Regions from separate parts of the Carnobacterium sp. 17-4 genome, predicted to be linked through region 2. Evidence: riboswitches for the same ligand, from Rfam matches in the RefSeq annotation. Region 2 holds a riboswitch; the other holds the start of a gene.
The links. A riboswitch is a leader RNA that binds a small molecule or an ion and turns the genes downstream of it on or off. The one in region 2 is predicted to bind thiamine pyrophosphate.
Positions count from the first base shown of each region.

Region 1 (15,572 bases), 970 kb from region 2:
AAGCGATCTAAAAGTAGCTGAAGAAGTATTGGATACATTCCAAAATGCTAGTGGGCGTATTATTGTTGCCAGCGTAGCTAGTAATATCTTGCGTATCCAACAAGTATTTGACGCTGCTCACAAATCGCACAAGAAAATTTTCATCACGGGAAGCAATCTTGAAGAAATCGTTCAAATTGCTATGCAACTGAATAAGCTTCAATTGCCAAATGAAGATTTGATTGTTCCAATAACAGAAATTGAAAAATACAGTGATCACGAAATTGTTGTGTTAGAAACGGGCGTTACTGGCGAGCCGATTAAAACGTTAACACGTATGGCAAAAGGAAAGCACTCTCAAGTAAATATTAAAGAGGGCGATCTAGTTTATATCGTAACAAGCCCATCGACAGCAATGGAAGTAACGGTTGCTCAAGCAGAAAACTTGATTTATCGTGCTGGTGGAACGGTAAAACAAATTTCAGATAATTTGAAAGCTTCTGGCCATGCTACTCCTAACGATTTAAAATTAATGATCAATCTGATTAAACCTACTTACTTTATTCCAGTTCAAGGAGAATATCGTATGCTTTCGGCTCATGCAAAACTTGCACATGAAGTTGGAATGCCTTATAAAAATATATTCATACCAGGTAAAGGCGATATCATGGAATACAAAAATGAGCGTATGCATGTAGCTGGTCAAGTTACAGCAGGGAATACAATGGTCGATGGTATTGGAATTGGTGATATTGGAAATATTGTTTTACGCGACCGTAAATTGTTATCTGAAGATGGTATTTTTGTAGCGGTAGTTACTATTAACCGTAGAAAAAGTAAAATTATTTCAGGTCCTGAAGTCATGACTAGAGGTTTCGTATACGTTAAAGAAAATACAGATCTAATTAATCAAAGTAATGAGATTATTAGAGAAGTAGTAGAAGAGAATTTAAATCGTAAAGAATTTGAATGGAGTCGTTTGAAGCAAGAAATTAGAGATGCTTTGAATAAACATCTCTTTGAACAAACACGTAGACGTCCAGTTATTCTACCAATTATTATGGAAACAAGTTCGCGCAACCGTAAAAATTAAACACAACAAAAAAAGCTCTTACTTCCTTTAGAAAAGGATATAAGAGCTTTTTTTGTTGTAAAAGAAGAGCACTCACATTAAGTGAATGCTCTTTGATCGAAAGTGATTTCAGACTAGCTTATTTTGCTACGCCTTCAGTCCACTCAGCAACACGGTCAGGATTTTCTTCAATCCACGTTTCAGCCGCATCTTCAGGATCTTCTCCTTCAGAAATATCTAGCATAATGCTTTCCATTTCTTCAGTTGTCCAATTAAATTGATCTAATACTTGATAAGCTTCAGGCATGTCTTCATCAAGACCTTCACGAGCCATAGTATTGATTGTTTCTGATTCGCCAAATGAATTTTCAGGATCTTCTAAATATTTTAAGTCATAAGAGGCGAACATCCAGTGTGGAGACCAACCAGTAATAACAATATCTTCTTCATTTTGAATTGCTTGACCCAATGCAACAGTCATGGCACCAGATGAAGAGGTTTCAAGATCCCATTCACTCAAGTTATCGTAATCTTCTAAAGATTTTTCAGTTGCAGCAACAACACCTGCACCAGGTTCGATACCAGTGATAGTCATTGCAGCTTCATCTTTAAGATCTGCAATTGAATCAACATCCATATATTCAGGAACGACAAGGCCAACTAATGCGCCTTCTAAGTTTGGTCCTAAATCAACCATTTGGTCGCCATATTCTTCAAATTGAGAACCATGAGTAGCTGGTAACCATGCAGCTACCATAGCGTCAGCGTCTCCGCTAGCTACGGCTTGCCACATTACAGCGTTATCTAATGGTGTTAGTTTTACATCATACCCTAAGTCTTCCAATACTTTACCAATAACGTTAGTAGAAGCAACTTCAGTATCCCATTCAACATAAGATAATTCAATTTCTTGTCCTTTACCAACAGTTGCTGATTCATCCTCAGTTGATGACTTTTCAGTTGAACAACCTGCTGCAACTAATGATAACCCCAAACCAGCTGTAAGACCTAAATGTTTCCAATTAATTTTTTCATATTAAATTTATATCCCCTTTTTTGTAAACTAATTTTTTTTTGATTTGTTATTTTTATTTTTTATTTAATTTTTGCGTTAAGCGGTCAATAATAATCGCTAAGACAACTAAACCTAAACCAGATACGAAACCTGTTCCAATTTGTGCACGTTGTAGTGAAGAAAGAACTTCTCTACCAAGACCTGGAGCTCCAATCATTGAAGCAATAACTACCATAGATAAAGCCAACATAACAGTTTGGTTGATACCAGCCATAATTGTTGATTTTGCTAAAGGCAATTCTACTTTAAATAATTTTTGAGCACCTGTGCTACCAAATGATTCAGCAGCTTCAACTAATTCGTGTGAAACTTGTCTGATTCCAAGGTTAGTAAAGCGAACAGTAGGTGGGATGGCAAAAATTAAAGAGGCGAATACCCCCGGAACCATACCAATACCAAAGAAAGCAACTGCGGGAATCAAGTAAACAAAGGCTGGCATTGTTTGCATGAAATCAAGAACAGGAGTAATAATGGCATTTGCAATTTTACTTTTAGCCATTAAAATTCCGAATGGAACCCCGATGATAACAGATAATAAACTTGCAACCAGAACCAAAGTCAGAGTGTTCATTAAGTCTTCCCAAAGACCTTGATTATAGGTAAACCAAAGACCAATTATTGTAAATGTAGCCAATCCGATTTTTTTCTTTGAAGCAATAAAAGCAATCAAAGCAATAATCAAAATAAACAAAATTGGCGGAACAAGTAATAACGTATTTGTCACAAATTCCATAACGATTTCTGAATATTTTTGAATAGGGTCAAACAAAAACGCAAAAGTTTGAGTTACCCAACTTGTAAAGTTTTCTACAGCATCAGCTACTGGTAATTCTGGAATGATATCTAATATACTAGACATTTTCAAGCACCTCACTCTCTCCTGCAAGGGCAGCTATTACAGCGCCTCTGACAATTATACCAACTAACTTACCATCATCTACAACTGCTACGGGAGTAGTTGCATCATGAATAACTGAAAAGATATCGTTCATGGAAGTTGTTCTAGTAACAGTTGGGATGTCTTTTTTCAGGATGTTTTCAATTGTTGTAATATTATTCTTACGAGCATCTGAAGCATCTTCTGCCGTGATATAACCTAGAAGGTTACGTTGGCTATCTACTACTAGGATGCTGGATATTCCCTCACTACGCATTTGCTCAAGTGCAAAACGCGGACCATGATTTTTTATATTCAATGTTTCAGGACGTTGCATAATATTTTCAGCTGTTAATACTTTAGAACGATCAACGTCTTCAACAAATTTTTCAACGTAATCATTAGCTGGGTTAGTTAATATTTCTTCAGGAGAACCGATTTGTACGATTGATCCATCTTTCATTAAGGCAATTTTATCACCGATTCTTAAAGCTTCGTTTAGATCATGAGTAATAAAAATAATCGTCTTTTTCACTTTAGATTGAAGTTCGATTAATTCATCTTGCATTTCACGACGAATCAATGGGTCTAATGCTGAGAAAGCTTCGTCCATTAATAAGATTTCAGGATCATTCGCTAAAGCACGTGCTAATCCTACACGTTGTTGCATTCCGCCAGATAGTTGATTAGGGTATTGATCTTTATATTCACCTAAACCTGCATTATCTAGAGCTTTTTGAGCTTTTTGCTGTCTTTCAGCTTTGTCAACACCTTGGATTTCTAGGCCATACTCTGTATTTTCTAGAATTGTCCGGTGAGGAAAGAGACCAAAGTTTTGGAAAACCATACTTAGTTTTTCTCTTCTGACTTGACGTAAAGCTTTTTTATCCATTTTAGAGAGATTCTCATCATCTATATAGATATCTCCTTTTGTAGGATCGATTAAACGATTAAACATTCGAACAAGAGTTGATTTTCCACTACCAGATAATCCCATAATAACAAAAATTTCACCTTCTTCAACAGTGAAACTAACGTTATTAACCCCAACAGTGGCCCCCGTTTCTTTTAAAATTTCTTGCTTAGATTTTTGTTCTTTCAACATTTCTAAGGCTTGTGTTGTTTTTTTACCAAAAACTTTCGATACATTTTCAACAGTTATTTTTGACAAAATAACATCTCCTTTCCCTTTTTAGGTATGAATCTCAAACTAATAAATCAAAATTGATGTAAAAGAGGATCCAAACATAAATTGACTAGCTAACCACTGTCCATAGTAGTTTTATCTAAAACCCCTTTTACAAAAAAACAACGACAACTATTCATAAAAAAAATAGTTTCAAATGGAACACAATGAGTAGTGTAACATGAATGAAAACAAATGAAAAACCAAAGCATTTTCAAAAATAAGCTTTAGTGCCTTTGTTTTGCCTATATAACAGACCTTAGAGCATGAATAAAAAAAATGAAAAAACTTTTTTTTTGGCTATTTTTTGTTCGTTTATTTGAAAAAAGTCCGATAAAGAATAACATTACAATGGACATATAACTTGTGATTTTTAAGTGAGATTGATAAACTTATTTTAAGTACTTTGATGACCCAAAAGAGGTGGACGATGGATGTTAACGCAATTGCAAAAAAACATAATAAATGAGACAGAAGAATATGTCTACCAACTTTTAAAAGATGATGCTAGCGGTCATGATTGGTGGCATATTGACCGTGTTCGAAATCTAACTAAAAGTATAGCGCAAAAGGAAAAAGGAAATATTGATCTTTTTGTTTGTGAAATGGCAGCTCTCTTACATGACGTAGCAGACGGCAAGTTAAATAAGACAGAAGCTGAAGGAGAAAATAAGGTTAGAGTATGGCTTTCTAGATTTTCACTAATCGAACCAGAAATCGAACAGATAATGGGAATTATTCTTCATATGTCTTATAAGGGCGGAACAAATAAAGTGGTACTATCTTCTATAGAAGGACAAATTGTTCAAGACGCAGATCGATTGGATGCATTGGGCGCAATTGGAATTGCACGAACTATGGCTTACTCGGGCTCAAAAAATCGCTTAATCCATGATCCAGCGAAAAAACCACGAAATCAGCTTACAATTGAAGACTATCGTTCTGGAGAAGATACAGCAATTATGCATTTTTATGAAAAATTATTAAAATTAAAAAATAAGATGAATACGAGTATTGGAAAAGAAATGGCTAAAAAAAGACATGCTTACATGGAAGCATACTTAGAAGAGTTTTACGCTGAGTGGGATGGTAAAAAATAAGCTATACGTTGAAAATCAATGGGATTTGAAATAAAAGTATAGGAGGTTTGTTATGGGTGATATGAAAAGTCTAATTTTAAGAGAAGCAACGGTAAGCGATAATTTTATAATAGAAGACTATACAATAGAAGAAACACCATATACAGTGAAACCTATGGATGGTATGACAGAAAGTTTACATGAAAGTGAAAAACATCCGATTCTAGTGTTAGAAGGGAATAAAATGGTGGCTTTTTTTATCCTTCAAACTGGAGACACTATTCTAAATTACGTTTCAAATCCTCATGCGATTTTATTAAAAGCCCATTCGGTTGATAAGCAGTATCTAAAACAAGGATATGGAAAAGCTTCATTAGAAAAACTACCTAGGTTTATTAACGAACATTTTCCTTCTATTACTGAAATTATTTTGTTGATTGATTACGATAACATTAGTGGACAAATGATGTATATAAAATCTGGATTTAAAGATACTAGAAATAAAGTGAAAGAGTTGGATGGCTATAAATTTGTTTACTCAAAAAAACTGACAAATGAAATGAGTTCGAATTAGGGTAAAAGATCTTATAAATGCTTCATTGACAACTCCTAACAATCATCGTAAAATAGATATTGTAAGAAAAAATTAAATGAACAACCATCACAAAGGGGTGCTGTAAAAAGCTGAGACTGAATCAAGTGATTCTAACCCTTGGAACCTGTTCGTTAGTACGAGCGTAGGGATTGTGACGGGGACGAAATGTTATTTATAATGATAATTCGAGCTCCTCCTTTGATGTGTGGCACTGTTCAGCACAATAGGAGGAGTTTTTTTTTGAGAAATGATCGATTACGAGTTTGGATAGAAGGTACAATATTTGCGGCTTTAGCGATTGTATTGTCCCTGATTCCAACAAATATTGGGACAGGTTTTACTATTTCTTTAGGTATGATTCCATTGACCTTGTTTGCATTTAGACGTGGTTTTGCGGCAGGAACTGCAGCAGGTTTTCTTTGGGGGATACTTCATTTTTTAATAGGAAATGCTAGCATCTTACATCCATTACAAGGATTTATAGAATATTTTGTTGCTTTTGCATTTGTTGGTTTTGCGGGTGTAGTTAGGAAACCTTTACAACTTGCTTTTAAAGAAAATAATCAATTCAAGCAATATCAATTTATTTTAATTGGAACGATTATTGGTACAGTGGCCCGTTTCTTTTGGCACTTTATTGCAGGTTATTATTTCTGGGGAAGCTATGCTCCAAAAGGTATGAATCCCATTTGGTACTCGTTTATTGCGAATGGTGGTAGTGCTTTAGCAACGGGAATAGCTACTAGTGTAGTATTATTCATCATGGCCAAAACGACGCCAACTTTATTTTTACCAAAAAAATAAAGGTTGCTTTACTTTAGTAAGTCTATAGATAAAGAGAGTGGATAATTATTCCAGTCTCTTTTTTTTGATATTTTTTTATACAGATAGTTTCTAGTAGCTAAAAGAAAACGGAAGTAGTAAGATTAGACAATAATAAGGTGGAGAGGAATAATTGAATGAACATTATAATATACATAATTTTAGGGCTCTACTTTCTAAATGTTTTACTTTCTATCATAACAGTATTTCGTGAAAAACGTGATATTGCAGCTACTTGGGCTTGGTTACTTGTGCTTATTCTTTTACCAGGTATAGGTTTTATTTTTTATTTATTTATCGGGAAAAAATTGACCCGTGAAAAAATATTTGATATTAATTCGCAAGAAAATATAGGGATGCCAGAGCTTGTGCAAGCCCAGAAAGAAATGCTAGCTGATGATGAAGAATTATTATCTGGAAAACAAGCTACTGAAAATGCAAAAGAAATGGCTAGTTTGTTTTTAGAAAGTGATGAATCTATTTTAACAAAAGGAAACAAGATTGAGTTATTTACTGATGGAGCAAAAAAATTTGATTCATTAATTGAAGATATTTCTAAAGCAGAACACCATATTCATATGGTTTATTACATTATTCATAATGATAAAATTGGAAAACGAGTTCTTGAAGCATTAGAAGAACGCGCAGCTGCAGGAGTAGAAGTTCTTGTCATCTATGATGCATTAGGATCTAGATCTTTAAGACCCAAATTTTTTAAAAACTTGAAAAAATTAGGTGGAAAAGCTGAACCATTTTTTGGATCTAAGCTACCAATTATTAATCTACGGTTTAACTATCGGAATCACCGTAAAATTGTAATAATTGACGGAAAAATTGGTTATACCGGTGGTTTCAATGTAGGTGACGAATACTTAGGCGAATATAAGAAATTTGGCTACTGGAGAGATACTCACTTGAAGATCCAAGGAAATGCAGTGTTAGCTTTACAAACTCGCTTTTTGATGGACTGGAATGCAGCTGTTTCAAAACATAAATTGGAATACGAAGAAAATTATTTTCCATTGATTGATAAAAAAGGACACACAAATGTTCAAGTGGTATCTAGTGGTCCTGATTCAGATCTTGAACAAATAAAAAAAGGCTACATCAAGATGATTAGTATGGCTAAAGAGTCAGTTTTCATACAAACACCGTATTTTGTTCCAGATGATTCAGTGTTAGAATCTATCCAAATTGCCGTTATGTCTGGGATTGACGTAAAAATTATGATACCGAATAAACCAGATCATCCCTTTATCTATCGTGCAACAATGTACTACGCAGAAGAGATGGTGGATGCTGGAGCAGAAGTGTACATCTATGATAATGGGTTTCTGCATGCAAAAACTGTTGTTGTTGATGGAGATATTTGTTCAATTGGTACAGCCAATTTTGATATCCGAAGCTTTAAATTAAATTTTGAAGTGAATGTCTTTATTTACGATGATAAAATTGCAAAGCAACAGCAACAATTGTTCTACGATGATATGAAAAAAAGTTATTTGTTAACTAAAGAAATCTTAGACAATCAATCTAAATGGTTAAAATTCAAACAAATTTTTTCACGGTTATTTTCTCCAATTTTATAAGCAATGAAAGAACAAGGTTGAAACAAGTTTTTTGTTTCAACCTTGTTCTTTTATGAGAGGGTTTTAATTAGAAGGCATCAAATTTGATAAGGTGAAGCTTCTTTGAGATAATAAATGGGAGTATGGTAAAAAAACGAAACTATATAAGAGGTGAATGTAGTGATAGAATTTAAAAATGTTTCCAAAGTCTACAAAGGTGGGAAAAAAGCTGTTGACAATATTAACCTCACATTTAATGATGGAGAGTTTATTGTATTTATTGGTACGAGTGGAAGTGGGAAAACAACTTCTATGCGTATGATCAATCGCATGATTGAACCAACATCAGGTCAGATTTTAATTAACGGGGAAGATATTATGAAGAAAGATCCTGTTCAGTTAAGACGTAAAATTGGCTATGTTATCCAACAAATTGGCTTAATGCCACATATGACTATATATGACAATATCGTAATGGTTCCTAAATTATTAAAATGGTCCGAAGATAAGCAGAGAGAATCTGCAGAACGATTGTTGGAGAAGGTAGATTTACCAAAAGAATTTTTGTCACGTTACCCAGCTGAACTTTCTGGTGGACAACAACAAAGAATTGGAGTTATTCGTGCTTTAGCTGCTGATCAAGATGTGATATTGATGGACGAACCATTTGGGGCATTAGACCCTATTACTAGAGATGCCTTACAAGAATTAGTTAAAGAGTTGCAAGTGGAATTGGGAAAAACTTTTATTTTTGTTACTCATGATATGGATGAAGCTTTAAAATTAGCTGATCGCATTGTTATCATGCAAAAAGGACGTGTAGTGCAATTTGATACGCCAGACAATATATTAGCTGAACCGGCTAATCAATTTGTTGAAGACTTTATCGGTGAAGACCGCTTAATTCAAGCTAGACCAAATATTCAAACAGTAGATCAAGTTATGATAAAAAATCCGATTTCAGTAACTCCTGGAAAATCTATTTCAGAAGCTATACGTTTAATGAGAGACAAACGTGTGGATTCGTTATTTGTTACGGATGATTCAGGTGTGTTAAAAGGGTATGTAGATATCGAGAAAATTGACCGTAACCGCAAACGTGCTACAAGTGTTGGAGATATTATGATAGACAAAGTTTATTTTGTTCGAGAAGGTACACTTTTAAGAGACACTGTTCAAAGAATTCTAAAGCGTGGCTTTAAAAATATTCCAGTTGTGGATAATAAAGGCCGTTTAATTGGTCTTGTTACTCGTGCTTCGTTAGTAGATGTGGTCTACGATACAATATGGGGTGAAGAACAAGAAGAAGAGCTGACATCCAGCAGTGTTTTTGAAACAACCATTCCTAAAGAAAGTAATGAATAGAGGAGGAAAAGACTATGGCTGAATTTTTTGCAACAAATGGCTCTGATTTACTCCTGAAAACATGGGAACATTTTTATATCTCAGCAATTGCATTGGCATTAGGTGTTATTGTAGCTGTCCCTTTGGGAGTTTTATTAACACGATTTGAGAAAAGTGCTAAATTTATTATTGGTTTAGCTACTATTTTACAAACAGTTCCTTCATTAGCGTTACTAGCTTTAATGATTCCTTTATTTGGAATTGGCAAGGTCCCTGCGATTGTGGCATTATTTATCTATTCTTTGTTGCCTATTTTGAGAAATACTTATATAGGAATGAATGGAGTAGATGTTAACTTAAGAGATGCAGGAAAAGGAATGGGAATGACAAGCGTACAATTGATTCGTAATGTGGAGTTGCCTCAGGCTGCACCAGTTATTATGGCGGGAATTCGATTGTCCGGTGTTTACGTTATATCATGGGCTGCTTTAGCTTCATACATTGGAGCAGGTGGATTAGGTGATTTTATCTTTAACGGATTAAATCTTTTTATTCCTAGTTTGATTATTGGTGGGACTATACCTGTGACTATTCTTGCATTGTTAACAGATTATGCACTAGGAAAACTAGAGAAAAAAGTAACGCCTAGAGTTATACAAGGTATTGAATAGGAGGGCTTCAACTATGAAGAAAATTCAAAAAATTGCTGCCCTTTTTTTAGCAGCACTATTATTAAGCAGTTGTTCGTTGCCTGGTCTAGGCAGCGGGTTTAATGAAGAAGGTATCACCATCACAGGTGGTTCAACTACAGAGCAACAAATTGTTGGCTATATTGTTGAAGGCATGGTTGAGCATTACATTGATATAGATGCTCAAATTGTTAATAATCTGGGTTCATCTTCTCTAAATCATCAAGCATTGATTGGTGGAGATGCGAACGTTGCGGCAATAAAATATACTGGAACTTCGTTAACGGGTGAGTTAGGGCAAGATCCGATTACGGATCCTGAGGTAGCCTTGGATTTAGTTGTAGAGGGATTTGCAGCTGAGTTTGATCAAAAATGGTTTCCAACATATGGATTTGCTAATACGTATGCCTTTATGGTGACACAAGAACTGGCAGATCAATATGACTTAGTTACGATTAGTGATTTAGAGGACATTGCTGGCGAACTTAATGCAGGAGTGGATACCTCTTGGATCCAACGTGTAGGAGATGGTTATGATGCGTTTCTAGACACTTATGGTTTTGATTTTAACCGTGTATATCCTATGCAAATCGGTTTAGTTTATAATGCATTACAAGCTGGTGAAATGGATGTTGTACTGGGCTATTCGACAGATGGTCGTATTAAAAGTTATGACTTAGTGGTATTGGAAGATGACAAACGACTATTCCCACCGTATGACGCAAGTCCGGTTGCAACTTTTGAAGTTTTAGAAGCTTATCCTGAATTGAATGAAGTATTAACGAAGTTGAAAAATACAATATCGGATGAAAAAATGCAAGAATTAAACTATATTTCAGACAATAATTTAATTGAACCTAAAGTTGTAGCAGATAATTTCTTGAAAGAAAATAATTACTTTGAATCAGTTGAAGTAAACGAAGAAGGAGACGAACAGTAATGATGGCAGACATGAATTTATGGGAACAATTACTTTATTACTTCTCAGAAAATGGCCTTTACATTTGGAGTCAATTTTTTCGTCACTTCTTAATTTCAATTTATGGGGTGTTATTTGCAGCAATTGTAGGGATCCCTCTTGGTTTTTGGATTTCCCGACATGGAAAGTTAGCTGATTGGGTTATAGGAGCCGCTAATGTGATCCAAACGATTCCTTCTTTAGCTATGTTGTCTATTTTAATGTTAGGATTGGGACTAGGTGTGAATACCGTTGTTTCTACAGTATTTTTGTACTCTCTATTGCCGATTATTAAAAATACTTACGCTGGAGTTCAAAGCGTAGACAAAAATATTTTAGATTCTGGTAAAGGAATGGGCATGACAAGATGGCAACTGACTTATATGATTGAACTTCCATTGGCTTTATCGATTATTATGGCAGGAATTCGTAATGCTATGGTAGTGGGTATTGGAGTAACTGCAATCGGAACCTTTATAGGAGCCGGTGGTTTAGGGGATATCATCACTAGAGGAGTAAACGTGACCGATGGTGGAGCCATTATCCTTGCGGGTGCTATTCCTACTGCTTTTATGGCAATCATTAGTGACTTACTCTTAGGGTGGATTGAGAAGAAATTAGATCCAACAAAAGGAAAAAATTATTATCGTAATAATCAAACATGGATAAAATCAATTTAAAATAAAAAGCTCTCCTTTTGAGCGAATTAGATAGCTGTATATCTAATCGTTATTGGGAGAGCTTTTTAGTATTATTCTAATAGTGAAAAAAGTAAGTATAAATCATTTTAAGGTAAACGGATATGTCTTATATCACTTGGATGAATAAGATAAGTCATATGAAGAAGAGTATTTTCTAAAATGATTTGTGGTCTTTTAAAAGGCGTGTATCTAATAAAACCAGTAACTTCAGTTAGGCTAGATTGATTTTTTAGTTGGTTGATTTGTAAAATTATTTTTTTCTTTTTAGTAAAAGCTTGATTTAAGAAAAGAATGATTTGTGCTTCAGGCATTTGAGGGAAAAATTCTAGTTCACTAGTCGTAGTAGGCAAAAAGAATTTTTTTTGTAGAAAGGCAAAGGGATGAACTGGTTCTTCTAAAGTATTTTTTTTCATCTTTATTCCTCCGAACGTTTGTTTGATAATTTTATTATACGAACAAACGTTCAACAAAGCAAGCTGTTTAATTATTTTTTTAAAGTTTCTATTTTTCTGAAAAAATGGCATAATGAAACAAGTATGTATAGAGTTCTGAAAAAGGGGTTTTAACAATGGATTATAAAATTATTGCAGATTCATGCTGCGATTTGCCATTAGATTTTATAAAAAATAATGATATTGAAATTATAAATTTAATGATTAATATGGATGGAAAAGATTATCTAGATGATATGGGAGAAACTTTTGACCGTGATGCCTTCTTTGAAGCTTTAAAGAATGGCGCAATGGCAACTAGTTCTCAAGTTAATATTGGAACATTTTTAGAAGTATTTAAAAAATATGTTGAAAAAGGACAACCTGTTCTATTTTTAGGACTGTCTTCTGCATTAAGTGGTTCTTACAATAATGCTGTAACAGCTGTAGAGATGTTGAAAGAAGAATATGACCAAGTAAATATAACGATTGTAGACTCTAAAGCTGCTTGCCTTGGAGAAGGTCTTTTAGTATTTGAGGCGGTAAATCGAAAAAAAGAAGGCAAATCATTAGAAGAAGTAGTGAATTGGTTAGAAGAATATAAAATGAAACTTCATTCATGGGTAACTGTTGATGATATCAGACATCTTGAACGTAGCGGGAGAATATCTTCCGTTTCTGCAACACTTGGAAGTGTTCTAAATGTTAAACCGATTATCGTAATGAATGAAAAAGGTGGTTTAGTGCCCTCTGCTAAAGTACGTGGAAGAAAGAAATCATTACACTATTTAATTAATAAAACAGTTGAGGGTATGATAGATCCCGAAAATCAAACGGTTTTTATTGGTCATGTCGGTGTTCCCGAAGAGGCTGAATGGATCAAAAAAGAAATCGAATCAAAAATTAAGGTGAAAGATATACAAGTTCATCCTTATGGTCCTACTATTGCAGCTCATACAGGATTTGGATCGGTTGCTTTATTTTCTTTTGGAGACGTAAGAAAATAAAGGTTACTTTTTGATAAGAGAACGCTTAATAAATGAGAAAAAGGGTCGATATACTTTATAGAAGTAGTTGTTACTTTTTTCTTCATCTATTAAGTAGTTTATTAAGTTTTCTTCATCTTAGAAAGCCGTTACAAATCGTTACTGATTAAGGTTTTATGTTTTGACAACAAGAAAACGTTATGGTAAATTATAAGTAGTTAAATTAAAAATAATGGTTGGGGCAGTTGCTTTCAAGGATATTTTCTTCAAGGGGTGAGAAGAAGAGTTCTTAAGTGATGCCTTTTTTTGTATTTTAAGGGGGTGTAGAAATGAGTCTGGAAGCAGTTGAATATGTAAAAGAAGCAGAAGAAAGAGCCCGCCAAGTTGAAGTTAATGGAGAAAAAAAAATTCAAGAAATTAATCAATCCATTAAACAAAGAATTCAAGAAAGCAATCAAAATATGCAACAAGAGTTACATGATTATGAGATTAAGCAACAAGATATGTATCGTGATCGTTTAGCAAAAGAAAAGCAAACAGTTGATCAAGAATTGTCTATTGAAATAAAAGCAATGCTTAAATCAGTAGAAGATAAGCAAAACAGTGTTGTTGATCATATTGTAAAGGAGGTAAGCACTCACTATGGCAATAGCTAAAATGAAACAAATGACACTTTTAGGTGAACAAGAAAATAAAGATTCTTTATTAAGAGCAGTTCAAGAATTGCAAAAACTTGAACTGTTTGAATTGTCTACTTTAGAAGAATCAGAATTTCTTGATTATTATTCAACAAATACAAAACCTCAGAAACGTGTTGAATATGAAGAGAAACTAAAAGAAAGTCAAGCTGCTTTAAGCTTTTTGAACCACCATATTTCTCAGCCAGGTATGATTGAAAAGCTGAGAAAGGGTCGTGAAGAGTATACTCTCGAAGAACTTGAAAAGCATGTTCTTTATTCCGATTTAGACCAAGTAATCGTTGAACTAGGAGACATTGAAAAAAGGCTAGTTGAACTTGATCAGAGTAAAAAAAATCTCGGAGAAAAAGAAGACTTTCTTCGGAAATGGCAGAATATGGATTTTAATCCTAATGATTTAAAATCATTTCAATTGATGTCTGGAACAGTTGGAAGTATAGCTTCTAACAATGTAGAAAGTTTCGAAGAAAATGTTGAATCGATAGAAAATAGCTATTTAGAAAAAATATTTCATTACAAAGATGAAGCTTCTTATCTGATTTTGATTCCATCAAAATTGAACTCTCTATTGGACGAAGTTTTTGACCAATTCCAATTATCAAAACTTGTTTATCCATATAATCTGAAACCCAACGATGAGTTGAAGATAACGCTTAAAGAAATTGAAGACCTACAAAAAGAAGAAAATAAATTAAAAAATGCAATAAAGACATTTAAAGAAAAAACAAGAGAATTACAGTTAGGTGAGGAATATTACTATAATCTAGTTGAAAGAGAAATTGGAAAAGACCTTTTATTAAATGGTAGGGATCTTTTTATTTTAACTGGTTGGCTTGAAGAGGAAAAAATTTCGGAATTAACGATTCTGTTAGATGAACATGTTGGAAAAGAAAGTTATGTCGTTATTGCAGATGAAATTAAATTTAAGGACTACGATAAAGTTCCAGTTGTTCTAAAGAACCATAAACTGGTTAAACCTTTTGAAAGTATTACAGAAATGTATAGTATGCCTAAGTACGATGATGTAGACCCTACGCCATTAATGATGCCTTTTTACTTTGTCTTTTTTGGAATGATGAGTGCGGATTTAGGATATGGAGTATTGCTCTGGTTAGCGACTTTAGTTGGATCTAAAGTGTTCAAGTTTGATAAGGGAATGAAAAACTTTATCCAACTCTTTCACTATTTGTCTTATTCAGTCATAATTTGGGGAATTATTTATGGAAGTTTCTTTGGGTATACTCTCCCATTCCAGTTGTTGTCTATTACAAATGATGTCATCACCATATTGATTTTATCTGTAGTATTTGGATTTATCCAATTGATTTATGGATTGATTTTAAATGGGGGTATAAAATGGCGTAAACAGCAAAGAGCATCTAGTTATATTGACGGAACGGCTTGGGCTCTTATCTTAATAGGTATAGCTGTTATAGTAGTTAATATGACTTTTTGGAATAATGATCTTGTTCAAACCATTTCTTTGGTTGTCATCATTGCGAACGTCATTGG
Region 1 is NC_015391.1:975,152-990,723, forward strand. It holds gene CAR_RS04770 (ribonuclease J) at 1-1,072, shown strand, start outside; partial or broken gene CAR_RS13320 (ABC transporter permease/substrate binding protein) at 1,191-2,985, opposite strand; gene CAR_RS04785 (quaternary amine ABC transporter ATP-binding protein) at 2,978-4,174, opposite strand; gene CAR_RS04790 (HD domain-containing protein) at 4,624-5,289, shown strand; gene CAR_RS04795 (GNAT family N-acetyltransferase) at 5,342-5,842, shown strand; TPP riboswitch at 5,926-6,029, shown strand; gene thiT (energy-coupled thiamine transporter ThiT) at 6,104-6,667, shown strand; gene cls (cardiolipin synthase) at 6,823-8,274, shown strand; gene CAR_RS04810 (betaine/proline/choline family ABC transporter ATP-binding protein) at 8,434-9,618, shown strand; gene CAR_RS04815 (ABC transporter permease) at 9,633-10,268, shown strand; gene CAR_RS04820 (osmoprotectant ABC transporter substrate-binding protein) at 10,282-11,226, shown strand; gene CAR_RS04825 (ABC transporter permease) at 11,229-11,924, shown strand; gene CAR_RS04830 (hypothetical protein) at 12,032-12,358, opposite strand; gene CAR_RS04835 (DegV family protein) at 12,514-13,383, shown strand; sodium ion sensor (DUF1646 type) at 13,597-13,645, shown strand; gene CAR_RS04840 (hypothetical protein) at 13,692-14,018, shown strand; gene CAR_RS04845 (V-type ATP synthase subunit I) at 14,005-15,572, shown strand, end outside.
Region 1: another riboswitch for thiamine pyrophosphate. It lies ahead of thiT (energy-coupled thiamine transporter ThiT); the one in region 2 lies ahead of thiM (hydroxyethylthiazole kinase).

Region 2 (15,572 bases):
AAGGATACGAAATCCCTGAATATGGCCGTACAGCTAAAGGAATCCCTGTTATCAACTTACTAGGAGTCGACTCAGGTGAAACTGTTCAAGCGGTTATAAACGTCAGAGGAGAAGCTGAAGAAGGACTGTACTTGTTCTTTACGACTCGTCTTGGAACAGTTAAACGTACGGATGTAAAAGCCTTTTCTAATATCCGAAGCAATGGTCTAAAAGCTATTGTACTAAAAGAAAATGATGAATTGATGTCTGTTTCTGTAACAAATGGAGATCAAAACATTATCATTGGAACACATATGGGTTATGCTGTAAGTTTCCATGAAAAAGATGTCCGAAATATGGGTAGAACTGCTGGCGGTGTTCGTGGTATTCGCTTAAGAGAAAATGATTACGTCATTGGAGTAGATCTATTAACTGAGGACTCGGAAGTTTTAATTATTACAGAAAAAGGGTATGGAAAACGTACCAAAGCAAGTGAATATGCTATTAAAGGCCGTGGCGGAAAAGGAATTAAAACAGCTAATATCACAAGTAAAAATGGTAATCTAGCTGGTTTAACGACTGTCAAAGGCGACGAAGATATTATGTTGATAACAAATACAGGTGTTATCATTCGTTTCAATGTCTCTGCAGTATCTCAAACTGGCCGTGCAACATTAGGTGTACGTGTTATTCGAGTAGCTGAAGATGTTAAAGTGTCAACTATGGCAAAAGTAGATGCAGAAGTTATCAAAGAAGAAATGGATGAAGCAGGAATCATTTCTGAATCGCCGTCTATAGAAGATAGTGAACTAAACGAATCGATTCAAGAAAATGATACTTCAAACAATTCTGATAACGATACAGAAGGCAACAATGACCTAACTGAAGATTAAAAGAGTAGAGAGAATGAGATCAATAGATCATTCTCTCTATTTTTTTGTTGTTTGACAAATGGTGTAGGTGTGTTTCAAAAGAAATTTATTTTGGAATAAACGGGTTTGCTTGTAGCCATAGTTATTAAAAAGTATTATATATAAGTGTAATTCAAGTATTGATGTCTAGAATGAAATGTGCTATACTAAACGGACGTGAGTAATCTAAAGAAACATTATTAGAATACTCTCCTTGCTCTGTAAAAAGAGCCAAAGTCCATAAGGAGGTGACAGTCAAGATGAGTAAAACAGCAAAATACGAAATTTTATACATTATCCGTCCAAACATCGAAGAAGCTGAAAAAGCAGCTTTAGTTGAACGCTTTGACACTATTTTAAAAGATAATGGTGCTGAAATCACTGAATCTAAAGACTGGTCGAAACGTCGTTTTGCTTACGAAATCAAAGATTTCCACGAAGGAATCTACCATATCGTAAAACTTACTGCTAATGATGCAGCTGCAATTAACGAATTCGATCGTTTGTCTAAAATCAGTTCTGATATTCTGCGTCATATGACAATTAGAGAAGAAGACTAAGCAAAAAATGTTTCACATGAAACATTTTTATCGGAAGGAGTGGATAATGTGATTAACAATGTTGTTTTAGTTGGAAGATTAACAAAAGATGCTGATTTAAGATACACTTCAAATGGCACAGCGGTAGCAACTTTTTCACTGGCTGTAAACAGACAGTTTACAAACCAAAAAGGTGAAAGAGATGCCGATTTTATCAACTGTGTAATTTGGAGAAAGAGTGCTGAATCATTTGCAAACTTCACCAGAAAAGGTGCATTAGTAGGTGTAGAAGGCCGTATCCAAACACGTTCTTATGATAATCAACAAGGGCAACGTGTATATGTTACAGAAGTAGTTGTTGAAACGTTCTCATTATTAGAATCAAAATCTAAAAATGACCAACGTAAAGATCAAAATGACTCTCAAGCTCAATCGGGATCATACGGTTCTCAACAAAAACCTTATAACAATAACACACAAAGTAATTCACAAGAAGCTCCCCGTAACCAACAATATCAAAATTTTGGAAACTCTGATCCTTTTGAAAAGAGCGGACAACCGATTGATATTTCAGATGACGATTTACCATTCTAAAAAGAATGGGACGTAAAGGAGGAATATGAAATGGCTCAACAACGTAGAGGCGGGAAAAAACGCCGTAAAGTTGATTTCTTTGCAGCAAACCACATCGAACACGTGGACTACAAAGATATTGACCTATTGAAACGTTTTATCTCTGAAAGAGGTAGAATTTTACCGCGCCGTGTTACTGGAACATACGCGAAAAACCAACGTAAATTAACTAAAGCAATCAAACGTGCTCGTATTATGGGATTATTACCTTTCGTAACTGACGAACAATAAAAAGATGAAGAGTTGAGGCAAATGTCTCGACTCTTTTTATTTTTTCATTCAACTATCATTCTGATTCTGAAAGATACTTAACAGAAGAAATGTTTCACGTGAAACATTTCCGAAAGGATTGTTTCATGTGAAACAAGTTGTCTACTTAGAGAACAAGTGGTAAAATAGAGGTTGAACTTTAATTAGGAGAGAGATGGAAAAAGGGGCCTGTTATGAATAAGAAACTATCTCAAGAAAAATTTCCGGAATTCTTAAATGATAAAAAAATTCAAACTATTATAGCCATTATAATGGTGTTTCAGTTAGTTATAATTGTTTTAGGATTTATCGCTAACATTGGAATCGGTTTAGCGTTACTAGTTATTTTTATAGTGGTATTATTTTTATTGTATGATTTGGCAAAGAAATTAGCCATTGAAAACAAAAAATACATTTCAGATTTAGCTTTTCGAATTAAGCGCGGAGAGCAAGAAGCTTTGATAAAAATGCCCATTGGTATTCTTTTATTTAATGAAAACTTACAATTGCAATGGATTAATCCTTATCTTCAATCGCATTTAGGTTACCAAGAAGTGCTAGGTAAGCAGTTAGAAGATGTTGATAGCGAATTAGCAATACTTGTCAAAGAAAGCCGAGACTCTGGATTGAAAAAAGCAAAATGGGGCGACAAAGTTTTTCAAATAATTGTTCAAAAAGATATTAGAGTTGTTTATCTTATGGACATTACAGAATACGCTAACATTCAATCAAAGTACGAGGAAGAACAAATTGTTATTGGAAATATATTTGTCGATAATCATGATGAAATTACTCAAGGAATGACCGATAGAAATATATCTAATTTGGATAACTTTATTACAACTCAATTATCTAATTGGGCTAAGTCACATCATGTGTACTTAAAACGCATAACAGAAGATCGCTTTATCGTTATGATGCACAAGAGGTCTTTAGCTAAAATGGAAGAAGAAAAATTTAGTATTATCGATCAAATTAGAGAGAGAACTTCAAAACAAAATTTCCCTCTAACGTTGAGTATTGGTATTGCGTATGGATCTGAAGATTTAAGTGAATTATCTAAATTAGCCCAAAGTAATTTAGATTTGGCTTTAGGTAGAGGTGGAGACCAGGTTGTTGTAAAAGGTTATGATGCTGAACCGCGTTATTATGGCGGAAAAACAAATCCTATGGAGAAAAGAACACGCGTTCGCTCCCGGATGATTAGTCAAGCACTTCAAGAATTAATGAAACAATCTGATCAAATTTTTATTATGGGACATAGATATCCTGATTTGGATGCCATTGGTGCTTCATTAGGTATTAGAAGGATTGCTGAAATGAATAACAAAGAAGCTTGGGTTATTGTAAATCCAGATGAATTTAGCAAAGATATCTCTAAGTTAATGAAAGAAGTAGAAAAGGACAATGAAATTAGCCGATATATTATAACACCTGCTGTTGCTGAACAAATGATTACAAATAATAGTTTAGTTGTGTTAGTTGATTTTCATCGTCCGTCTATGGGGATAGCTCCAGATTTAATTTCTCGAACAAATAAGGTAGTTGTTATTGATCATCATCGTCGTGGAGAAGCTTTTCCAGAAAATCCAGCTTTAGTTTACATCGAACCTTATGCTTCCTCGTCAGCTGAACTGATTACAGAGCTGTTCGAATACCAATCGGAAGAAGCAGATCCCATAAATAAGATTGAGGCTACTGCGCTATTAGGCGGAATTATTGTAGATACCAATAGTTTTTCTCTCAGAACAGGATCTCGTACTTTTGATGCTGCAAGTTATCTAAGGTCTTGCGGTGCAGATGCAGTTATGATCCAACGACTATTGAAAGAAGATAAAGAAACCTACCTTCTTCGTAGTCATTTAATTGAAACCATTGAATTTGTTACTAAAAATATAGCCGTTGCTGTTGGTGAAGAGAATGCTGTTTATGATACAGTGGTAGCAGCACAAACAGCTGATACCATGCTTTCAATGTCTAACGTAGATGCAGCTTTTGTAATCACTAAGCGTACAGATAATAAAATTGGCATAAGTGCCCGCAGTTTAGGCGAAATAAACGTTCAAGTTATTATGGAACAGCTAGGTGGCGGCGGACACTTATCTAATGCAGCTACGCAATTAGAAAATATTACGATAAAAGAAGCAAAAGAACAATTGCGTGAGGTTATTTTAAACAAAACTAAGGAGGAATAACATTATGAAAGTTATATTTTTAGCAGATGTAAAAGGTAAAGGTAAAAAAGGCGAGGTAAAAAACGTTGCTGATGGATATGCACATAACTTTTTATTGAAAAACAACTTAGCGAAAGAAGCTACTTCAGCTAGCATAAGTGAATTAAATGGTAAAATAAAAGCTGACGAGAAAAAAGAAGAAGAGATTCTACAAGAAGCTAAAAAGGTAAAAGAATTTCTCGAAAAAGATGAAAATGCAATCGAGATCAAAACTAAAGCAGCTGAAGATGGTCGTTTGTTTGGTTCCGTTACAACAAAACAAATCGCTGCTGCAGCTCAAAAACAGTTAAACATAAAACTTGATAAACGTAAAATTGAGTTGCCTGTTCCTATTAGAAGTTTAACGTCAATGAAAATTGATGTAAAAATTCACCCAGAAGTAGTTGCCACTATAACGGTAAGAGTCTTACCAGAAAATTAAATTAGCAAAAAAAGCATTTGGCTCAGTAGCATTATAAGAGTCAAATGCTTTTTTTTAAACTAACAATTATGGAACGAATGTTCTGTTTTCTAGATTGTGTTTCAAGTCCTTTTAAGGTAAAATAATAGAATTGAATACAACTATTTTACGGAAAATAATCGTACTGTTGATAGTGAAAGGGAGAGAATTTATTGGTACAAGAAGCTTTTCAAGATCGCTTACCACCACAGAGTATAGAGGCAGAACAAGCAGTTTTAGGTTCAATATTTTTAGATCCTGAAACGGTTGTCGGTGCTTTAGAATTTATTGAGTCTAAAGATTTTTATCGTCGGGGACATCAATTGATTTTTCAAGCAATGTTAGAATTAAATAACCATAATGAAGCTATTGATATCGTTACGGTAACCAATGCATTAGAATCTAAAAATCAGTTAGAAGACATTGGTGGAATGGCTTATCTAGCCGAGTTAGCTGTGTCAGTTCCAACAGCTGCTAATATGGAATATTACGCAAAGATAGTAGAACAAAAAGCTATTTTAAGAAATTTGATCCATACAGCAACAGATATTGTTACTAAAGGATATGAAGAAGGAGATGAGCTAGCTTCAATTCTAGATGAGGCAGAGCGCAGTATTCTAGAAGTATCTGAAAGACGTAACAGAAGCGGTTTTTTAGCCATCTCAGACGTGTTGAACAGTTCTATTGCTCAGATAGATCAACTTTATCAAAATAATGAAGAAATTACAGGTTTGCCGACTGGTTATCAAGCTTTAGATAAAATGACAGCTGGACTTCAAAAAGAAGAATTGATTATTTTAGCTGCGCGTCCCGCTGTAGGGAAAACGGCATTTGCTTTAAATATTGCTCAAAATATTGGAACAAAGACGGATGAAACAGTTGCCATTTTTAGTTTAGAAATGGGAGCAGAATCATTGGTCAATCGGATGCTTTGTGCAGAAGGAAGTATAGATGCTGGCCATTTGAGAACGGGGACATTATCAGAAGAAGAATGGCAAAGCCTGATTGTAGCTATGGGTAGTTTATCAAAAGCCAACATTTACATCGATGATACACCAGGGATTAGAATAGCTGAAATTCGTGCTAAATGTCGTCGATTAAAACAAGAAAAAGGTAACCTTGGCTTGGTATTAATTGATTATCTGCAATTAATTGAAGGTACTGGACGTGAAAGTAGACAACAAGAAGTCTCTGAAATTTCTCGTCAGTTAAAAAAATTAGCAAAAGAATTAAAAGTTCCGGTTATAGCGTTGTCCCAATTATCGCGTGGTGTGGAACAACGGCAAGATAAACGTCCAGTTTTAAGTGATATTCGTGAATCTGGATCAATCGAACAAGATGCTGATATCGTAGCCTTCTTATACCGTGATGACTATTATGATCGCGAAGAGGGAGAAGATGACGACGATCATGGATCAGCCGGTGAAGACAATGTGATAGAAGTCATTATCGAAAAAAACAGAAGTGGTGCCAGGGGTACAGTTAAACTTTTATTTATAAAAGAGTACAATAAGTTTTCTTCATTAAGTTATTATCCAGATGATATGGCACAACGCTAAAAAAGACTCATGCGAAATAATGTTCGCATTTTGTCTTTTTTTTTAAGAAATAAAAAATTAATGTTCGTTTATTTCGGTTTTTTTAGTTAAAATAAAATTAAATATTCGTTTTTTGTTGAAACAATCATCATTTACTGCTAAAATTAATAAGTATTTGGGTAAAAAAAAATTAATGAGGTGTTCATATGTCTTCAGTAGTAGTCGTTGGTACACAATGGGGCGATGAAGGAAAAGGTAAAATTACGGACTTTCTAAGTGAAAACGCGGAAGTCATTGCACGTTATCAAGGTGGTGACAATGCCGGACACACTATTCAATTTGATGGTGAAACTTACAAATTGCATTTAATCCCATCAGGAATTTTCTCTAAAGATAAAATCAGTGTTATTGGAAATGGTGTTGTTGTAAACCCTAAAGCACTTATTAAAGAGTTAGCTTATTTACATGACAAAGGAATAACAACAGAGAATCTACGTATTTCTGATCGTGCTCATGTTATCCTGCCTTACCATATTCAATTAGATCAATTACAAGAAGATTCTAAAGGCGATCAAAAACTTGGAACAACGATCAAAGGAATTGGACCAGCATATATGGATAAAGCGGCTCGTATTGGTATCCGAATTGCTGATTTACTAGATAAAGAAATTTTTGAAGAACGCTTACGCATTAATTTGGAAGAAAAAAATCGTAGTTTTGTAAAAATGTATGATTCTACTGCAATTGACTTTGAAGATGTTTTCGAAGAGTATTATCAATATGGCCAAGAACTTAAACAGTATGTTTGTGATACATCAGTAGTATTAAATGATGCTTTAGATGATGGTAAACGTGTCTTATTTGAGGGAGCTCAAGGGGTTATGTTGGATATTGATCAAGGGACGTATCCATTCGTTACTTCTTCTAATCCAGTAGCTGGTGGAGTAACTATCGGTAGTGGTGTTGGTCCTTCAAAAATTGATAAAGTAGTTGGCGTATGTAAAGCCTACACTTCACGTGTTGGAGACGGTCCGTTCCCAACAGAATTATTTGACGAAGTAGGACAACGTATCCGTGATGTTGGTCGTGAATATGGTACAACTACTGGACGTCCACGTCGTATTGGTTGGTTTGATACTGTAGTGATGCGTCATTCAAAACGAGTATCTGGAATCACTAATCTTTCTTTAAACTCAATTGATGTTTTAAGTGGTTTAGAGACGGTTAAGATCTGTACAGCTTATGAACGCAATGGAGAAGAAATTTTACATTATCCAGCAAGTTTAAAAGAGTTAGCTGAATGTACGCCAATCTACGAAGAATTACCAGGTTGGAGTGAAGATATTACCAAATGTCGTACTTTAGCAGAGCTTCCTGAAAATGCAAGAAATTATGTACATCGTATTTCTGAATTAGTAGGTGTTCGTATTTCAACGTTCTCAGTTGGACCTGACCGCGACCAAACAAACATCTTAGAAAGTGTTTGGGCACAAGTATAATAAATTATAGATTAACCAAGCAAAAGCTTTTTTGTTTGGTTAATCTTTTTTATTTAATAAAAGTTAGAAAAAGGATCTTTTTCGGCTATTTTTTTTACATAAAAACAATAAAATGTGTTAAACTATATTTTGTAAGAAAAAAGGTAAAAAATGGGTTGTTAGCTCAGTTGGTAGAGCAGCTGACTCTTAATCAGCGGGTCGAGGGTTCGAATCCCCCACATCCCATTGGGTGCCAAACCCACGAGACGAATAAACGTTGGTGCGAAAGCATTTCGAAAACGTTTATTGCGTCTCTTTTTTATTTTCTAAATATATCTGCGTTGAACTATTTGTAGAAAAATGAAAAGAGATTTATACTGAATAAGAATAAATAGTTAGGATTATATATAAGGAGTGAAGTAAGTGGTTGAGTTTTTTAGTTCTTTAAGTCCTATAGTACAAACGATAATTGCATCGCTTTTTACATGGGGAATGACAGCGTTAGGAGCTGCTTTAGTATTTTCTACTAAAAATGTGAATCAAAAGTTAATGGATGGCATGCTAGGTTTTGCTGGAGGAGTAATGATTGCAGCAAGTTTTTGGTCACTTTTATCACCTGCTATTTCCATGGCTGAAAGTGGTCCACTTCCGGCATGGGTGCCTGCAGCTATTGGTTTTATGTTAGGAGGCCTCTTTTTATGGAGTGCGGATAATTTATTGCCCCATTTAAACCCAAATATGCCTCCATCAGAAGCTGAAGGGGTTAATCCTCAAAAGAGAAAACGAAGTACTTTATTAGTTTTAGCCATTACAATGCACAATATACCAGAAGGATTAGCAGTAGGGGTCGCATTTGGTTCAGTTGCAGCAGGTAATCCCGAAGCTTCTATCGCAGGTGCAGTTGCTTTAGCTATTGGTATGGGTATTCAAAATTTTCCAGAAGGAACAGCTGTTTCTATGCCATTAAGACGTGATGGTATGTCCAGAGCCAAAAGTTTTTACTATGGACAACTTTCCGGAGCTGTAGAACCACTGGCAGCTATTCTAGGTGTATTAGCTGTTACAGTCATGGAACCGTTACTTCCATATGCACTAAGCTTTGCTGCTGGAGCTATGATTTTTGTTGTTGCAGAGGAAGTTATACCTGGTTCCCAAGAAAATGGCAATAAAGATTTAGCATCAATGTGGTTGATGATTGGTTTTACAATCATGATGATTTTAGATGTAGCTCTTGGGTAGAAAATGTAAAATCTGTTTACTTAGTTGACCAATTAAAATAGAAAAGGGACTCAACAAGTTAATGTTGAGTCCCTTTTTTTTATACGATATTTAGTTTTTATAAATAATTTTAGTGTCTATCTTTGTGGTTTGAAGTTAATAAAGGGAAGAATTTTAAGGAATACAATGCACATAAACCAACGATGATATAAACAATTTTAGATAACAATGATGTTTGTCCGCCAAAAATTGTAGCAACGAGATCAAATTCAAATAGTCCAACCAATAGCCAGTTTAAACCGCCAACAATTAGTAGTGCTAACGCAATACTATCCAATGCTTTCATCTAGATAACCTCCTTTATTTGATAAAGTAACTATACTTGGTTTAGAATTAATTGTCGATTAATGTGACTTGAAAAAGAAATTCTTGTTATTATTCTTTTTGATGGAAAAATGGTAAAATTACTAAAGTATAATTTTGAAAAGGCAAGAGATTAAATAAGTGGGTAAATAACGGATTAGTGATCGAAAGGATGAAGACCATGTATAAAAATGGACTGATGATGCAGTATTTCGAATGGTACGTAGAAAATGATGGGAAACATTGGAAACGGTTAAAAGAAGATGCAAAACACCTACATGAAATAGGTGTAACAAGTGTATGGATCCCACCTTGCTTTAAAGGTATGGATAAAAATGATAACGGATATGGTATTTATGATTTGTATGATTTAGGGGAATTTGATCAAAAAGGCACTGTACGTACTAAATATGGCACCAAGGAAGAACTAATTGCAGCTATTGAAGAATTACATAAATACGAGATACAAGTCTATGCAGATATCGTTTTAAATCATAAAGCAGGTGCAGATGGAACTGAACGATTTAAAGCAGTTGAAGTGAACCCGGATGATCGTAATCAAAAGATTAGTGAAGCTTATGAAATTGAAGGATGGACAGAGTTTACGTTCCCAGGCAGAAAAGGAAAGTATTCTGATTTTCACTGGCACTGGTATCATTTTTCTGGAACAGATTACAATCAAGAAAATGAAAAAAAAGCTATTTACCGTATTGAAGGTCAACATAAAGGTTGGGCAGATGATGAGACGGTAGATAATGAATACGGAAACTACGATTACTTGATGTTTGCTGATATTGATTATAGTCATCCTGAAGTCGTTGAAGAAACAAAAAAATGGGCTAACTGGTTTATTGAAGAAACTGGAGTGGATGGATTTAGGTTAGATGCTGTTAAACATATAAATGAGAAATTTATTTATGAACTTCGTGAAAGTATAGAAGCTAACTTTGGCAGACAGTTTTTTATAGTAGGAGAATATTGGGACCAAAATTATACAAATTTGAATAGTTATTTAGATAGTCAAGATTACAAGTTGGATTTATTTGATGTAGGATTACACCATCAATTAGAAAAAGCTTCGAAAATGGGTCAAAACTTTGATTTAACACATTTATTTGATCAAACATTAATTAAAAACAATCCAATGCAAGCTGTAACATTTGTAGACAATCATGATTCACAGCCAAATCAATCACTTGAATCATTTGTTGAACCTTGGTTTAAACCTATAGCTTATGGAGTCATCTTATTAAGGAAAGAAGGATATCCTGTACTCTTTTATGGTGATTACTATGGTATAAAGGGAGAAAATCCTATTGAGCCGCATCGTGAAGTGATTGATAAATTACTTTATGTAAAAAAACACTATGCATATGGAGAGCAAACGGATTATTTTGACCATCATAATTGCATTGGTTGGACGCGTTCAGGAAATGAAGAGTACCCCATAGGATGTTCTATAGTCATTTCAAATAGTGATGCTGGTTATAAAGATATGTTTGTAGGAAAAGAAAAAGTGGGATTTGTTTATGAAGATTATTTAGGCAATTGTGCGGAGACAGTAACTATTGATGAAGAAGGAAATGGTCATTTTCTTGTAGAAGCTGGATCCATATCTGTATGGGTTAATAGAAAAGAATAATTGAACCAAAAGAAAAAGATCTAGCTGTTGCTTAACTAATGAATAGAGCGTTTCAGTCTATTCATTAGTTAAGCTTTTTGTATTCTTATTTTCTGATTACTTAAGAGGATTGATTAAGTAGTTTGTCTATAGTAAGCTTATAAGTAATTAAATGTTTTGCAGGGGGACACATGTGTGTTGAGAAGGTTAAAACCTGACCCTTAGAACCTGTTAGTTAACACTGACGTAGGGAGCACTATGTACATATGTATTAAATTATACGTACTAGCTCTCCATTTTTATGGGGAGCTTTTCTTTTGTAAAACTTTTAATTGCGGGGGGACACACGTGTGTTGAGAAGGTTAAAACCTGACCCTTAGAACCTGTTAGTTAATACTGACGTAGGGAGCGATTAGTGGTTTTCTTATACACTTTTTTAGTCTCTACAATTTTTGTAGAGGCCTTTTTGCGTACATCCAAAATAAAGGAGGTCTGAGAGTCATATTTTGTTGAAATGAAATGACAAACAGAATGTTAGGACTAAATAAAATTAAGAATTCAATTATTCAGATGGTAGACAAAGAACAAGAGAAAGAGGAATGAAAAATGTTATCACAAATAAAAAAGACAGCTCCTTTAGTGCATTGCATGACAAACTATGTGGTCGCTAATTTTACGGCGAATGGTTTACTTGCAGTCGGTGCTTCACCTATTATGGCTGATGAAGTGAACGAGGTAACTGAAATAGTGTCGATTGCTCAAGCTTTACTTATTAATATTGGTACTGTGAATGACCGTACAGCAGAAGCTATGTTGCTAGCTGGGGGAAAAGCCAATGAATTATCCATTCCTATTGTGTTGGATCCTGTAGGCGTTGGTTCTACAAGTTATCGAAAACAATTGGTTCAGCTACTTTTAAAGAATATTCAATTTAATTTGATTCGGTGTAATGCAGGAGAATTAGCAGCAATTGCGGGAGAGGTTTGGCAATCAAAAGGTGTAGATAGTGGCACAGGTGAAATAGATATTGCTCTAGTAGCAAAACGAATTGCTTTGCAATATAGGTGTTTGGTTATTGTAACAGGTAAATCAGATTTTATAACAAATGGACATGAGGGATTATACGTTTCAGGAGGCAAAGAAATAGCAACACATATTACAGGTACAGGGTGTTTATTAAGTGCTATCTGTGCAGCGTCTCTTGCTAGTGGAGGTGCAACAAATCAACTGCAGAATTTAGTAACAACGCTAAAAGACTACAAACAAGCTGCTGAACAAAGTACAAATAAAGTAGGGGATTTTGCCTTGCAATTTATGAACAGATTACAAGAGTTAGCGGAGGTTGAGAGATGATTGCATTAACAGTTGCTGGATCAGATTCAGGTGGTGGTGCTGGAATTCAAGCAGATTTAAAAACATTTCAAGAACTTGGTGTATTTGGGACAACAGTTATTACAGCATTAACTGACCAAAATACACTAGGAGTCCACGGTATTTTTGAAGTACCATCAAGTTTTGTACAGCAACAATTACAAACTGTGCTGGATGATTTCTCTATAAAAGCCATTAAAACCGGTATGTTGTTTTCAACTGAAATTATTGAAGTTGTAGCTAAAATTATACAACAACAAAATATTCCGTTGATCGTTGATCCTGTAATGATCGCAAAAGGTGGAGCAAGTCTTTTACAGGATGTAGCAGTAAAAACGTTAATAGAAAAACTTTTTCCTTATACAACAATCTGCACACCAAATATCCCTGAGGCAGAACTGTTAACAGGTAGACAAATTAAAAATGTTGAAGATATCGAAAAAGCTGCACAGGAGATTCTTCAAATGGGAGTTGAATGTGTGGTTATCAAAGGAGGACATTTAGATGGAGAATACGCAACAGACAGAGTGTATTCCCGTCTGAACTCTTTTTCGATAACTACCCCTCGTATCCAAACAAAAGATACTCATGGGACAGGCTGTACATTCTCAGCAGCACTTACAGCAAATATAGCAAAAGGACTATCGATAAAGGAATCGATCATTGAGGCGAAAAAATTTATTCATTTAGCCATTGCTACTCCTCTTCATATTGGACATGGACATGGACATGGACCAACAAATCACTTTGCTTATAATTGTCAGCAAGGAATCTGTGAGGTAGAAGTAAGTGAATTATAATATATTGAGCGTCTATTTTATTATGGGGACAATGAACTGCACAAAAGATCCTTTGAAAATACTTGAAGAAGCATTGGAAGCAGGTATTACATGTTTCCAATTACGTGAAAAAGGTGAAGGGGCACTAACAGGTAGCGTTTATGAAGAGTTTGCCCGTGCTTGCCAAAAAATGTGTCTAGCATACCAAGTGCCTTTTATCATCAACGATGATGTTGAACTCGCACTCAAACTAGATGCTGATGGTATCCATATTGGACAAGAAGATCTAGCTCTTTCTACATTTCGTAAACAAGCGAAAGGAAAAATAATAGGCGTTTCTGTACACAATTCTAGAGAAATGGAACAGGCGATACTTAGTGGAGCAGATTATGTGGGAATTGGACCAATCTATAAAACGCAATCTAAAAAAGATGCGAAACCTCCTGCTGGATTGCATTTTTTAAAGGCTATGCGAAAACAATGTAGCAACTTCCCAATCGTTGGTATAGGAGGAATTACAGAAGAAAATGCTAGTGAGGTTCGTTCCTCAGGAGCAGATGGTGTGTCTGTAATTTCAGTTATCTGTCATAGTAAAGATATTGGGCAAACGGTTAAGAATCTCCTTCTAACGAAAAAAATAAATTAATTGTTTTATGGGATACTAGTTACCGCTTCTCTATTATTTAAATAGTAATAAAAAAACAACATTCCCGCTAATGATTGCTCATTAGCGGGAATGTTGTTTTTAAGAATTTTTACTTTAAGTTCTTTTTACGTCTATAATTGTCCACGTCTATCTTCAACAGATAAGTCTGGAGTACTAGATAAGTCTTCAACTACAGATGTTGGAGGAACTTCCACAGAACCTGTAAATTCTGAATTATCAAGTGGTTCAGAGTGTAAATTTAAATCTGTTTCAATATCTTCAATGGTAGCAGCTAATTCAGGATCAGTATAGCTGATTTCCTCTTCAACTTCTTTGTAACTTTGTTTTACTTCATCAGCAAAACTATTTACTTGATCCATTGCTTGTTCTTTCAAATCGTTTGCTTGCGTTTTGATATCTTGTCGTAATTCTTTTCCTGATTTAGGAGCGAGTAATAAGGCAGTAACTGCAGCAGCAGCCCCTACAAATAAAGTTCTAGTAAAATTATTAGCCATAACAAAGTTCCCCTTTTCTAAAATGATTTAGTTTAGTTAAATGAAAAACGTTTTTTTGTTCTGTTTTTTCTGGTCTGGTACATCTTTAAGGCTGTCTTTCCTACTTTTGTTATTCGAGGAGGAGTAACTGTTACTTTTCTCCTTGAACTAGAAAGAAAATAGGAAGCGACTTTATTGCTATTTTGTTTTAAATCGTTGATAGATTCTCCAAAATCAGCTGTTGTTTGAGTAAAATCAGAAATATAAGATTGTTTAACAGCTACATCTTTTGTCATACTATCTACTCGAGTGGTCATATGGTCTATTTTAGTTGTTATAGCATCTTTTTCTTTTGTAAAATGATTTATTTGATCTTGAACAGTAGTCTGAGTTGAACTAATTTCTTTCATTAAACTCCCTACCTTTTTACCAATGAGTATTCCAAAAATAACTAAAGCAACCAAGGCTAAAACCACGATACCAATAGCTATGATAAATTCGATTGACATTTAGCTTATACGCTCCTTTCATTAAAGATAGAGTTGAAAATTGGCTTAACTTAATAAGAAATAGGTGGAAACAGCCACTCATTTTAGCAACAAGTAATCAGTTTACTTTTATTTTCTATAAGAATACCATTAAAAAGGGGAATAGCCAAATAAAATGAAATCGCATTATTGTAAAATTGGGCTAACGTATTGAAAGATAATACATACCTAAAATCCTTACTACTTCTTAGATTAAATAACATTTGAATTTAGATAGATTTTTTTAAAAGATGGTCAAAGCATTTATAATCAGTTACAATTAAAGATAAAATAAATAATGGGGAAAAATCAATAGATGAATAAAAAAGAGTTAGATATTGGAGGATTTATTGGAATGAACTTATCTTTAAAAGAAGATGCACAAAACGAATTGCTAAAGAAGAAAAAGGCATCATTAGTAGCTGTAACAGATGGCAGTATAATACCAATAGAAGAAGTGCCAGATCTTGTGTTTTCTGAAAAAATGATAGGAGAAGGCTTTGCTATGATCCCGACTTCTAGTATAGTTTGTGCCCCTATTGGCGGAAAGTTA
Region 2 is NC_015391.1:8,072-23,643, forward strand. It holds gene gyrA (DNA gyrase subunit A) at 1-872, shown strand, start outside; gene rpsF (30S ribosomal protein S6) at 1,151-1,450, shown strand; gene ssb (single-stranded DNA-binding protein) at 1,499-2,023, shown strand; gene rpsR (30S ribosomal protein S18) at 2,054-2,293, shown strand; gene CAR_RS00050 (DHH family phosphoesterase) at 2,506-4,506, shown strand; gene rplI (50S ribosomal protein L9) at 4,511-4,966, shown strand; gene dnaB (replicative DNA helicase) at 5,158-6,543, shown strand; gene CAR_RS00065 (adenylosuccinate synthase) at 6,729-8,021, shown strand; tRNA gene CAR_RS00070 (tRNA-Lys) at 8,174-8,246, shown strand; gene CAR_RS00075 (ZIP family metal transporter) at 8,424-9,239, shown strand; gene CAR_RS00080 (DUF378 domain-containing protein) at 9,349-9,564, opposite strand; gene CAR_RS00085 (alpha-amylase) at 9,763-11,223, shown strand; TPP riboswitch at 11,374-11,472, shown strand; TPP riboswitch at 11,529-11,627, shown strand; gene thiM (hydroxyethylthiazole kinase) at 11,809-12,555, shown strand; gene thiD (bifunctional hydroxymethylpyrimidine kinase/phosphomethylpyrimidine kinase) at 12,552-13,373, shown strand; gene thiE (thiamine phosphate synthase) at 13,363-13,998, shown strand; gene CAR_RS00105 (YtxH domain-containing protein) at 14,130-14,513, opposite strand; gene CAR_RS00110 (DUF948 domain-containing protein) at 14,546-15,001, opposite strand; gene CAR_RS00115 (PTS sugar transporter subunit IIA) at 15,336-15,572, shown strand, end outside.